2 regions of the Bacillus paramobilis genome follow, and region 2 is predicted to be linked to the other one. Evidence: a T-box and tRNA genes for the amino acid it is inferred to sense, from the RefSeq annotation. Region 2 holds a T-box; the other holds one or more tRNA genes.

Region 1 (6,269 bases), 300 kb from region 2:
TGGAAGGCCCAATGAATACAGGCGTATATATTTTCGATTATGCAACTGCAGGTCCTGACTACCCAAGCGGTGTAAATAACTATTGGTTTATCCCGCAAGGCGCTCAATATGCAAAAGCTAGTTACGATAAAAAGGAATTATATAAAGATGATGAATTCACTGTGACGCTAAACGCGAAACATGTGAAACAATTTGTATCTGGAGAATTTAACGTAAAATTCCTAGAGAAAAACTTCAAATTTGCAAATGCGAAATTAAATCCAGCTTTTGAAAAGCTCCTTTCTGAAAAAGGTGTAACGGCAAAAGTGAATGAACCGAAATTAGAAGAAGGTTCTGTTACAGTAGGCGGAGCTATCGATGACAAAAACTTTGCTGGGTTAGATGGTGATTTCCCGTTCATTGATGTAACTTTCAAAGTAGAAAATGATGAATTTTATGAAGCAAATGCTCAATTAGATTTAGCAGTGTTTGCTTACTGGAAACAAGGTCAATCAGAGCCAAACAGAATGCGTGTCCTTCAAGATCAAATATTCTCAGTGATGTCTTTAAACTCACTAGTAGAAGGTAATATTAAACCTGGTGCATTCTTAAATGAACGTGGCTATTTAGATGAGAAATTCGATTATACAAAGCTTGGCGTAAAAGTATATGCAACAGATTCTTATCGTCATAAGTTTGAAGGCTCACTTGATAAATACGGTTACTTCAAACTGAATGGACTTCCTGTTAATAAACGCGACTACAACTTGTACGTAGAAGTTCCAGGACATTTAACAAGCCGACTAACAACGAAATTAGGTACTGAAAAAGACGGTAAGCTACTTGGCCAATATTATTATGCACGCTTTGATGAAAACCTTGCAGGTGATGTAAATGGAGATAAAGTAATCGATGTGAAAGATGCAGAAATTATCGCCAGCAACTTTGGTAAAAAAGGACTATCTGTGAAAGACGGCGACCTTAACAAAGATGGTATTATCGACGAAAAAGATATTCGTTTCGTTGAAAAGAACTTCTTGAAAAAAGGGCCAGATGCATCTAAATCACAAACGCCTGTTGAAAAATCAAAAAGCGGTACACTTGCAGATATTTTAAAGAAATTAGGATTAACTCCTAAAAAATAATAATAAAGAGCACTCTACGTAAAGTAGAGTGCTCTTTTCTATAAATGACCCTTATCCAGCAAAAGGGGTATATTGGGGATATACAAGGGAAACCGGAAAAGGAATTTATAGTGAACTACTCGCCACTTAGCAAAGCTTGAAGTGGTAGCTTCTCAGTTCCACGACGAAAGTAACCTTTCGGTAAATCCTTTAAATTATATAAAAATTAAGAGGTAGGAAGCAGTTTCCCGCCTCTTAATTATTTAGCAATTATTATAGTACTGGTGCCATTGTTTCTTTTAATACTTTTACAGAATGAGCGAATTTCGCTTTTTCATCTTCATTTAGCTCAAGTTCTACGATTTCACGTACACCTTCGCGGTTAATAACAGCTGGAACACCTACGAAAGCATCTTGCTCACCATATTGTCCTTCAAGGTATGCAGATACAGTTAATACGCTGTTCTCGTTGCTTAAGATTGCTTTAGTTACACGAAGTAGTGACATACCGATTCCGTAGTAAGTTGCACCTTTACGCTCGATGATATGGTAAGCTGCATCACGTACGTTTTCGAAGATTTTATCTAAGTCTTCTTGTTTGTACTGTTCGTTGTTAGCTAAGATTGTTTCTAGTTTTTGTACACCGATAGTAGCGTGGCTCCATACTGGAAGTTCAGTGTCACCGTGTTCACCAACGATGTAAGCATGAACGTTACGTGGATCTACATCTAAGTAGTCACCTAACATGTAACGGAAACGAGCAGAGTCTAAAGTAGTACCAGAACCGATTACGCGCTCTTTTGGTAGACCAGATTCTTTCCAAGTTACGTAAGTTAAAATATCAACTGGGTTAGTTGCGATTAAGAAGATTCCATCGAATCCGCTATCCATAATACCGCGAACGATTTGTTTAAAGATTTTTGTGTTTTTCTCAACTAAATCTAAACGAGTTTCACCTGGCTTTTGTGGTAATCCAGCAGTGATAACTACTAAATCTGCATCTTTACAATCTGCATAGCTACCGCTCCAAACTTTTGTTGGTGATGGAGAGAATGGTACCGCATGGCTTAAGTCCATTGCTTCTCCTTCTGCTTTTGCTTCATTAACATCTACAAGTACGAATTCTTCAGCTACACCTTGGTTGATCATTGAGTAAGCGTAACTACAACCTACAGCTCCTGTTCCTACTAATACTACACGATTGATACCTTTTTTCATGTTAATTTCCCCTCTCTATTGTTCACATCTATTTTTTTATGATTGTTTAAGTAATTAATTAAAATACTAATTTAATGTTGTTTAACTTCTTTACATTCATATTGTAGCACGTATTATTGTGAATTACTTCACAAATTATGACCTATTTGTGAACTTTTTCACATAGAGTGTAAAGTTATTAAATCAAGTATGAAATCAATCTCAATGGAGGCGTTTTCTTTAGATTGTGAAAGGTATTTTGTCGGTAAAGGAAATTATTCCAGCGATTTTTGCACTATATAGACTTACCAACAAAACTCGACAATGATAATAGCATAAAAAACGCCATCCTTTCTGCATATTTCTACAAAAAGAATAGCGTCTTTTGATTATATGGATACAAATTTATCTTAACTGGATATCGATGTTTTTTCCATACACGTCAAATTAACATACCATCACTTATTAACATTCAATAGACATGGAAACCTAGCCAAGCTCTTCAATTATTGTAGCAACACAGTCGTTTTCAAATCTTCAGCACCTCCATTTTTTAATGTATCATTTAGACCACTAAGATACGCGGGCTCAATTGTTAACGATTTTGGAGGATTATCCATCGGTGGAAGAGCTAAAACAACATGGTGTCCGTATAATCCCGTGCTACCAACTTGCAAGCTGACTCCTTCGTAGATTTTTCCTTTATCATCAGTGACAGTATAATCAAGTGCTGGCCAGCTATCATTAGCTTCCATTTCTTTTGGATAATCAAAGGTCAAATCAATCCTCGTTGAAAGTGAAGAAAAGATTACTTGATCTACTGTTAATGCATACAGATTATCTTTCGTTAATGTTTTTATATTAGGAGTAAATTTACGAATCTCACCTTTAACTTTTGTAAGAGGAAATGCTACGTTCCATGTTCCTGTTTGTCCAAATAAATCTTTCCCATGGACGGAAACATCAATTTTATCACCAAATTCACCGTAATTAGCCAGAGTAAATTCATGCTGCTCAATAATAGTGTTTTGTCCTTTTGACTTCTGTGCAGTAGAACCTATTGCAGCTCTAACTTCTTTCCCATTAATGGTTACATAACTAAATCCAGCTTTCTCTTCATTACTTTTGGAAATAGGGTTTTCTCCTTTGTATTCCACCGTGACCACTAAACGTCCACCATCATAAACAGCTTCTTTCACATTCATCGTTAAGCCACTATGGTTATCTTGTCTCTCAATTGATGTAGCAAGCTCATCCTTTTCAATTTTATCAGAAGCAATATCATTAAATTGTGCATAAATGGAGCCTATAACTGGAACACTCGATAATGTCTTTGCCATAGTAGGAGAAATGAATCCAGAACCTAAGAGAGAAACACATATTCCACAAGCAACAAGACTAGAATACTTGATTGTTTTTTTTCTACGGTATTGATTTTGCTTAGCTTGAAGCATGGCTGTTTTTTCTCTTTGAATTAACCGGTCTTCTGGTATAGGAATATCATTGATATGGTGATTAAATTCTTCTTTATTCATAACTATATCCCTCCTTTAAAATGGGGCGTAAGGCTTGCTTTGCTCGATGTAATTGAGATTTTACGGTTCCTTCTGGAGAATTAAGAATCTCAGCAATTTCCTTAATAGATAAATCGTGATAATACCTTAATACAATAATAGTTTTGTAAGTAGGATCTAAGAAATTAAATGCCTCGATTAAATCCAACGATTGCTCTAATTTATTCATGCTCTCTTCTGTACATAAATTAGAAAACATTTCATCATTCGCAACAAATTGTCTAGAGGATTTTCTTACAAAATCAATGGATTTAAAAACAAGAATTTTAGTAATCCAACTTTGAAATTTCTCCGGCTTTTTTAACTTTCTCAATGAAAGATATGCTTCATAAATTGTTTCTTGGTATATATCCAGTGCATCTTGTTCATTTCTTACATAAGAATAGGCTGTTCGATATAGTTTTGGGCGAACAAAAGTAATAAGTTGTTCAAATGCTTGATCATTTCCTCTTGTTGCTTGTTTTACTAGATACGCTATGTCCATTTTTATTTCTTCCTCCCTTTACTAATATAGTCGAATGAGAGAATAAAAAGGTTGCAAAAATAAGTGTATATATATAAATCTCCTACAACTTATTACAATGATTACTATCAAGCACTAAAGCCACAAGAAATCCATAAAAAAAAGCAGACTATCCAAAGTCTACTTTTACACAACAAAAAAGAGATAGCAGATTATGCTATCTCTTTTAGTATGACCCGTACGGGATTCGAACCCGTGTTACCGCCGTGAAAGGGCGGTGTCTTAACCACTTGACCAACGGGCCAGTTCTGGCAGAGAAGAAGGGATTCGAACCCTCGCACCGCGTTCGCGATCTACTCCCTTAGCAGGGGAGCCCCTTGAGCCACTTGGGTACTTCTCTGTAATATGGCTCCGCAGGTAGGACTCGAACCTACGACCGATCGGTTAACAGCCGATAGCTCTACCACTGAGCTACTGCGGAACAATTATGGTGGGCCTAAATGGACTCGAACCATCGACCTCACGCTTATCAGGCGTGCGCTCTAACCAGCTGAGCTATAGGCCCATAATTGAAAAGCGGGTGAAGAGAATCGAACTCTCGACCAGAGCTTGGAAGGCTCTTGTTTTACCACTAAACTACACCCGCATTAAATTATAAATGGTGAGCCATGAAGGATTCGAACCTTCGACCCTCTGATTAAAAGTCAGATGCTCTACCAACTGAGCTAATGGCTCATTTTGAAAGTGGTGCCGACTAGAGGACTTGAACCCCCAACCTACTGATTACAAGTCAGTTGCTCTACCAATTGAGCTAAGTCGGCTTGCGATTTCAAAATGGTGGCTCGGGACGGAATCGAACCGCCGACACGAGGATTTTCAGTCCTCTGCTCTACCGACTGAGCTACCGAGCCTTTATGTAAAAAATGGCGGTCCCGACCGGGGTCGAACCGGCGATCTCCTGCGTGACAGGCAGGCATGTTAACCACTACACCACGGGACCATTTGGTTGCGGGGACAGGATTTGAACCTGCGACCTTCGGGTTATGAGCCCGACGAGCTACCGTGCTGCTCCACCCCGCGATGATAAAATATTTACTTTAGAAAAAATGGAGGAGGTAGAGGGATTCGAACCCCCGCGCGACTCTCGCCGCCTGTCGGTTTTCAAGACCGATCCCTTCAGCCGAACTTGGGTATACCTCCGAGATAGAAACGTCTAATGGTGGACCTTGTAGGACTCGAACCTACGACCGGACGGTTATGAGCCGTCTGCTCTAACCAGCTGAGCTAAAGGTCCTTTATGGTAGCGGCGGAGGGGATCGAACCCCCGACCTCACGGGTATGAACCGTACGCTCTAGCCAGCTGAGCTACACCGCCATAAATGATATTAAAAAGTGGAGCCTAGCGGGATCGAACCGCTGACCTCCTGCGTGCAAGGCAGGCGCTCTCCCAGCTGAGCTAAGGCCCCATGTTTTTGGAAAATCGGGAAGACAGGATTTGAACCTGCGACCCCCTGGTCCCAAACCAGGTGCTCTACCAAGCTGAGCCACTTCCCGTTAATAAAAGCGCGCCCGAGAGGAGTCGAACCCCTAACCTCTTGATCCGTAGTCAAACGCTCTATCCAATTGAGCTACGGGCGCATATGGTGCCGAGGGCGGGGGTCGAACCCGCACGGTGGTCACCCACCGCAGGATTTTAAGTCCTGTGCGTCTGCCTGTTCCGCCACCCCGGCATGTCATATTGAAAATTGGAGCGGAAGACGGGATTCGAACCCGCGACCCCAACCTTGGCAAGGTTGTATTCTACCACTGAACTACTTCCGCAAGACATGTATGAGTTATTTTATTAAAAGTGCGGGTGAAGGGAGTCGAACCCCCACGCCAAAGGCGCTAGATCCTAAGTCTAGTGCGTCTGCCAATTCCGCCACACCCGCA
Region 2 (6,269 bases):
GCTCTTCAAAAATTGGTGTAAGTATTGCGAAACCGATAAGTAATAATATTTGATACTGCTTAAAAACGTCTAAGTTTAATGCGGAAGATTGCTGTTTTGTTGCGTCTTGGAACACATAATTTAACAAGATGTAATTGAGTAAAATGTTTATAGCGAAGAAGAGAAGTAAGTATACGTATGTACGCCATTCTTTAAGTGCTTTAAAGTTAAATGATTGTAGTAGTAATTTTTTTGCGGGTTCGAATTTAAAAATGAAGAATAACAACACGGCTAGTTGTAATACGATACTTGTAGTATTTACGCTAGATTCATACAGGGCAATTTGTTTTTTATCTGTAAGACCTGCTGTATAAATTGTTAAGGGCATTGTGAGGAACACAGTAATAAGTCCGGTTCCGAAAAAAGCGAATAAAACGGAGCTAATAAATTGTCCCCATGACATAGAGTATTTCTGTTCATTAGAAAGTTGTGTAGCGGGTTGCATTTATAAAATCACCTCTTTATATTTGTATATTTAATTATAAAGTATTTTGTTTTTATATGTAACATTTAAATATTACATATAAAGTGAAACTTTAATCAGTGGGGAGGTTCATCCCACACTGATTATTAGTTGAACCAATCGGGCTTTTACGGGCAGTTGATTCCCCTACCTAATTTCTTTACTTCCGCTGAATTTTGAGGTGGGGGTCTTACTGCCCGTTAATGCGAGGTAAAGGTGTATTTTCCATAAAATAATAAAAGAGGTATCACCCTATAGTGATGCCTCTTTCTCATTGATAACTATGTTCTGCCTGGTTATTCGATTTTGATTGCTCTATTTGTAATTCACGCTCTACCAATCGATCTAACTGCTGAATTGCTTTTAGTGCTTTTTCATAAGAGATAGTTCGATAGTGGTGTGCGCCGCCTGGTTCTTCGTCTGCTTCATCTGCCCACTTAATAATGTTTTGTAGAGGTGTTCTTTCAATTGATTGTTCTACTAGGAAAGAATCAGTATGCAATAGAATTGCAACAGAAATTTCTTTGGCTTGCTTCGGATGTTCGCCTAATCGGATTAATAACTTATGAGCTCTTTCAGCGCCTTTAATTGCATGGATATCATTCTTTTTATATAAGTCATAGTCCCATTCGCCGCCTGTGTACCAAGTATGATGTCCGATATCATGAAGGAAACCAGCTTTTGTTGCAGCATCGACTGAGGCATGATGCTTTTTCGCTAAGTGAAACGCATGGTAAGCGACAGCAATCGCGTGGACCATTCCAGAACGGTTTACATATTTTTGTGTAATGTGGTGTTTAAAAACTTGTTCAAGCGTAATACGTTGCATAAAACATTCACTCCTTTTATCTAATGGTGTCTGTGAAGAAAATCGATCGGTTTAAATGTATTTTGAACATTGTACTCCATCCGGGTAGCGTTAGTAAAGTAGAAATGTTTAGGAGAAGAAAAAAAATTTCCGCAAAAAAATCACCTTAGCTTATGCGAAGGTGATTTTCAAATTGCTTATTTTTTTAATCCTTGCTCTAGCGTTTCTAACATTTCGTGCTTTTCATTTTCATCAGCGTTTTTCCAAATGACTTCGAATAAAACACCAAGACCTGGAAGCATTTTTTCTTCACCGCTTTGAATTGCATCGACAATTGTTTCTTGTAATTGGTCTTGTGAATTTCCAGATACATTTGCTAATACAGCACCACGTAAATTAAAACTCATTGCTTTCACCTCTTCTTCAGAATTGAAACTGACGTTAGTTTTTGTTCTTTTTTATGTAAATATGTATGAGAAATAGGCTATAATGATAAGACAAGAAGAGAGGGAAATACATATTATGAAAAACATTGATTCAGTACAAAATCCGCGTGTGAAGCAGTGGAAAAAGCTGCAGACGAAAAAAGAGCGCGATAAAAAAGGTTTATTTTTTGTAGAAGGATTCCACTTAGTCGAGGAAGCTTTAAAAGCAGGAGTTGTAACAGAACTTATCGTTTCTGATCAGACAGATCTTCCGAAAGATTGGACAGTTGATGATGTGGAAATGTATATCGTACCTGAAGCAATCGTAAAAATACTTCGTGAAACAGAAACGACGCAAGGTGTGTTTGCTGTTTGTGAGAAACACGAGAGTGAAGTAGCTCTTGCAGATGGTAAGTTTCTTTTATTAGATGGCCTTCAAGACCCAGGAAATTTAGGGACAATTATTCGTACAGCTGATGCAGCTGGTATTCATGCCGTTGTGCTTGGAGAAGGATGCGTTGATGCATATAATAGTAAAGTGCTTCGCTCTACACAAGGTTCTATTTTCCATTTATCAGTTGTAAAAGGTAACTTAGAAGAATGGGTAGACAAGTTAAAAGAAAACAACGTTCCTGTATATGGAACAGCTCTTGAAAATGGAGTTCCGTATGGTGAAGTAACACCAGCTGGTAGTTTTGCATTGATTGTAGGAAATGAAGGAAGCGGCGTAAGCCAAGAAATTCTTGCAAAAACGGATCAAAACTTGTATATTCCGATTTACGGCGGGGCAGAATCATTAAATGTTGCGGTTGCAGCAGGGATTTTAACGTATTATTTGCAAAGCCCAGTTGCGAACAAATAAAAAACTTCTTATAATAAGTTGAAGTATATTATATTAAAAGTTAAATAACGAAAAACGTTGATAGAGAAAAGTAACTTACAAAATCGCCATATAGGGAGAGAATGCCTTAGACTGAAAGCATTCTTATGGTAGACGGAAGTGAATTCACCTCTGGAGTTGACGCCAGGACCATGTATATGTAAAGGCGTTCCGGTCAGAATTGATCGTTATAACTAATGAGTGGGCAGACTTGTTCTGTCAATTTAGGGTGGTACCGCGAATTTACCTCGTCCCTTTTTGGGAGCGAGGTTTTTTTATTTTTAAAATTAGGAGGGTTCCAAATGGAAGCACGTTTAAAAGAGCTAAAGCAAAAAGCGTTAGAGCTTATTGAAGAAGCGAAAGAGCTAAAGGGCTTAAACGACGTACGCGTAGCGTATTTAGGGAAAAAAGGTCCAATTACAGAAGTATTACGCGGCATGGGAAAATTATCAGCAGAAGAGCGTCCACGTATGGGAGCATTAGTAAATGAAGTACGTGAAGCGATTCAAACGCGTTTAGACGACAAAATTGGTAACTTAGAAAAAGCAGTAATTGAAGCGAAGTTAGCTACTGAAACAATTGATGTTACACTACCAGGTCGTCCTGTTGAAACAGGTTGTCATCATCCGTTAACAGCTGTTGTCGAACAAATTGAAGATGTATTCATCGGTATGGGTTATGAAGTAGCTGAAGGAACAGAAGTAGAAAAAGACTACTACAACTTCGAAGCATTAAATTTACCGAAAGATCACCCAGCGCGTGATATGCAAGATACATTCTACATTACAGAAGAAACGTTACTACGTACACATACATCTTCTGTGCAAGCACGTACGATGGAAAATAATAAAGAAAAAGGCCCGATTAAAATTATTTGTCCTGGTAAAGTGTATCGCCGCGATGATGATGATGCGACGCATTCACACCAGTTCATGCAAATTGAAGGTCTTGTAATTGATAAAAACATTCGCATGAGTGACTTAAAAGGTACACTACAAGTATTCGTGAAAAAGATGTTCGGTGAAGATCGTGAAATCCGTCTTCGTCCAAGTTTCTTCCCATTCACAGAGCCATCTGTAGAGATGGATATTTCTTGTATGATGTGTCACGGCAAAGGTTGCGGCACTTGTAAAGGAACTGGCTGGATCGAAATTTTAGGCGCAGGTATGGTTCACCCGAACGTACTTGAAATGGCTGGTTATGATTCAAAAGAATATCAAGGTTTCGCATTCGGTATGGGCGCAGAGCGTATCGCAATGTTGAAATACGGCGTAGATGACATTCGTCATTTCTATACAAATGATGTACGTTTCTTACAACAATTCAAACGAGCGTAAGGGAAGGAGAGGATAAGTATGTTCGTATCATATCGTTGGTTACAAGAGTATGTAGATATTAAAGATGTAACAGCACAAGAACTAGCAGACAAAATCACGAAAAGTGGTATTGAAGTAGAAGGTGTTGAAGTATTAAATAAAGGTGTAAAAGGTGTTGTAGTTGGTCACGTATTAGAATGTGAAAAACACCCAGAAGCTGATAAATTAAGCAAATGCTTAATCGATATCGGTGAAGAAGAGCCAGTTCAAATTATTTGTGGAGCTGCTAACATTGCAAAAGGTTTAAAAGTACCAGTTGCAAAAGTTGGAGCTGTACTTCCTGGCAACTTCAAAATTAAAAAAGCAAAACTACGTGGTGAAGCTTCTCACGGTATGGTTTGTGCTCTTCAAGAGCTTGGTATTGATGGGAAACTAGTTGCGAAAGAATACGCAGACGGTATCTTCATCTTCCCAAGTGACGCTGAAGTTGGTGCAGATGCACTTGAAATTTTAAACTTACATGACGAAGTACTTGAGCTTGGTTTAACACCAAACCGTGCAGATTGCTTAAACATGTTAGGTGTTGCATATGAAGTCGCTGCTATTTATGGTCGTGAAGTAAAACTTCCAGCTATCAGCTTACAAGAAGCAACAGAAAAAACTTCTGATTACATTTCTGTAAGTGTAGAAGCGAAAGAAGAAAACCCATTATATATTGCAAAAATGGTGAAGAACGTAAAGATTGGTCCATCACCAATGTGGATGCAAACGCGCCTTATGGCAGCTGGCATTCGTCCAATTAGCAATGTAGTTGATATTACAAACTACATTTTAATGGAATACGGCCAACCGTTACATGCATTCGATTACGATAAATTAGGTTCAAAAGAAATCGTTGTTCGTCTTGCAAAAGAAGGCGAAAAAATTGAAACGTTAGATGATCAAGAGCGTACGTTACAAAGCCACCACCTTGTAATTACAAACGGAACAAAAGCTTTAGCTGTTGCTGGTGTAATGGGCGGAGCGGATTCTGAAGTTACAAATGAGACAGTGAACGTTTTAATCGAGTCTGCATACTTTGCAGGTCAAACAGTACGCCGTACATCAAAAGACTTAGGTCTTCGTAGTGAATCAAGTGCACGTTTTGAAAAAGGAATCGATCCAACACGTACATTTGAAGCAATTCAACACGCAGCTGCTTTAATGGCGAAATACGCTGGCGGAGAAGCACTTGAAGGTGTAGTGGAAGCTGATAACTTACAAGTACAAGAGCATACAGTATCTGTTACTGCTGAAAAAGTAAACCGTGTATTAGGTACAAATATTTCTGCAAGTGAAATGGGTACAATGTTCACAAACTTGAAGTTCCCATTCACAGAAGTAGAAGGAACATTCCATATAAATGTACCGGCACGTCGTCCTGATATTACAATTTCAGAAGACTTAGTAGAAGAAGTAGGTCGCCTATACGGTTATGACCACATTCCAGTTACATTACCTTCTGGAACAATGACACGTGGTAAATTAACATCAGCACAAACGAAACGTCGTAAAGTACGTCGCTTCTTAGAAGGTGCTGGTTTATATGAAGCAATCACGTATTCGTTAACAAGTGCTGACAAAGCGAAACAATATATGGTTGAGCCAAACGAAAAGGCGCCTGTAAATCTTGCACTTCCAATGAGTGAAGAACGTAGCCAACTTCGTTTAAGCCTAGTGCCACAATTGTTAGAAGCAGTTTCATACAATGTTGCACGTAAAAACGACAGTGTAGCTTTATACGAAGTAGGTTCTATCTTCTTACCAACAGAAGCAGGAGAACTTCCGAAAGAAGAACAACATCTTGCAGGTGTTATGACAGGTCTTGCTCTTCACCATGCATGGCAAGGTGAGAAAAAAGTAGTAGACTTCTTCGTTGTGAAGGGTGTACTAGAAGGATTATTTGACGTACTTGGCGTTGCAAACCAAATCACTTATGCACCAGCAAAACGTGAAGGTATGCACCCAGGTCGTACAGCTGACATCGTATTAGATGGCGAAGTAATTGGTTTCATCGGTCAATTGCACCCAGAAGCAGAAAAACAATTAGATGTGAAAAATACATTCGTATTCGAACTATCTCTTGTAAAAGTATTCGGTGCAGATGCTGAAGAAACTTACTACGCAGCAATTCCACGTTTCCCATCTATGACACGTGATATGGCTGTTGTCGTAACGAAAGAAACAAAAGCTGGCGAAATGAAGCAAGTTATTGCTGAAGCTGGCGGAGAACTTCTGAAAGACGTAACACTATTCGACTTATACGAAGGTGAAAAAATGGAAGAAGGCAAGAAATCAC

Evidence for each region. A T-box is a leader RNA that pairs with one kind of tRNA and senses whether it is charged. The one in region 2 lies ahead of pheS (phenylalanine--tRNA ligase subunit alpha), so its partner is inferred to be a tRNA-Phe.
Region 1: it has a tRNA-Phe gene. The T-box ahead of pheS (phenylalanine--tRNA ligase subunit alpha) is inferred to sense a tRNA for this amino acid. The anticodon was not compared.

Annotation. Positions count from the first base shown of each region.
Region 1 covers NZ_CP151108.1:603,157-609,425, reverse strand. Annotated here, with positions in the region: gene AABL52_RS03125 (S8 family serine peptidase) at 1-1,124, shown strand, start outside; gene AABL52_RS03120 (L-lactate dehydrogenase) at 1,377-2,321, opposite strand; gene AABL52_RS03115 (DUF4179 domain-containing protein) at 2,807-3,835, opposite strand; gene AABL52_RS03110 (sigma-70 family RNA polymerase sigma factor) at 3,828-4,358, opposite strand; tRNA gene AABL52_RS03105 (tRNA-Glu) at 4,570-4,641, opposite strand; tRNA gene AABL52_RS03100 (tRNA-Ser) at 4,647-4,737, opposite strand; tRNA gene AABL52_RS03095 (tRNA-Asn) at 4,744-4,818, opposite strand; tRNA gene AABL52_RS03090 (tRNA-Ile) at 4,826-4,902, opposite strand; tRNA gene AABL52_RS03085 (tRNA-Gly) at 4,913-4,983, opposite strand; tRNA gene AABL52_RS03080 (tRNA-Lys) at 4,997-5,072, opposite strand; tRNA gene AABL52_RS03075 (tRNA-Thr) at 5,083-5,158, opposite strand; tRNA gene AABL52_RS03070 (tRNA-Phe) at 5,173-5,248, opposite strand; tRNA gene AABL52_RS03065 (tRNA-Asp) at 5,262-5,337, opposite strand; tRNA gene AABL52_RS03060 (tRNA-Met) at 5,341-5,417, opposite strand; tRNA gene AABL52_RS03055 (tRNA-Ser) at 5,445-5,537, opposite strand; tRNA gene AABL52_RS03050 (tRNA-Ile) at 5,555-5,631, opposite strand; tRNA gene AABL52_RS03045 (tRNA-Met) at 5,636-5,712, opposite strand; tRNA gene AABL52_RS03040 (tRNA-Ala) at 5,731-5,803, opposite strand; tRNA gene AABL52_RS03035 (tRNA-Pro) at 5,818-5,891, opposite strand; tRNA gene AABL52_RS03030 (tRNA-Arg) at 5,902-5,975, opposite strand; tRNA gene AABL52_RS03025 (tRNA-Leu) at 5,979-6,067, opposite strand; tRNA gene AABL52_RS03020 (tRNA-Gly) at 6,084-6,158, opposite strand; tRNA gene AABL52_RS03015 (tRNA-Leu) at 6,188-6,268, opposite strand.
Region 2 covers NZ_CP151108.1:900,027-906,295, forward strand. Annotated here, with positions in the region: gene AABL52_RS04705 (CPBP family intramembrane glutamic endopeptidase) at 1-484, opposite strand, end outside; gene AABL52_RS04710 (HD domain-containing protein) at 774-1,331, opposite strand; gene sspI (small acid-soluble spore protein SspI) at 1,508-1,717, opposite strand; gene AABL52_RS04720 (TrmH family RNA methyltransferase) at 1,800-2,597, shown strand; T-box leader at 2,646-2,874, shown strand; gene pheS (phenylalanine--tRNA ligase subunit alpha) at 2,918-3,952, shown strand; gene pheT (phenylalanine--tRNA ligase subunit beta) at 3,971-6,269, shown strand, end outside.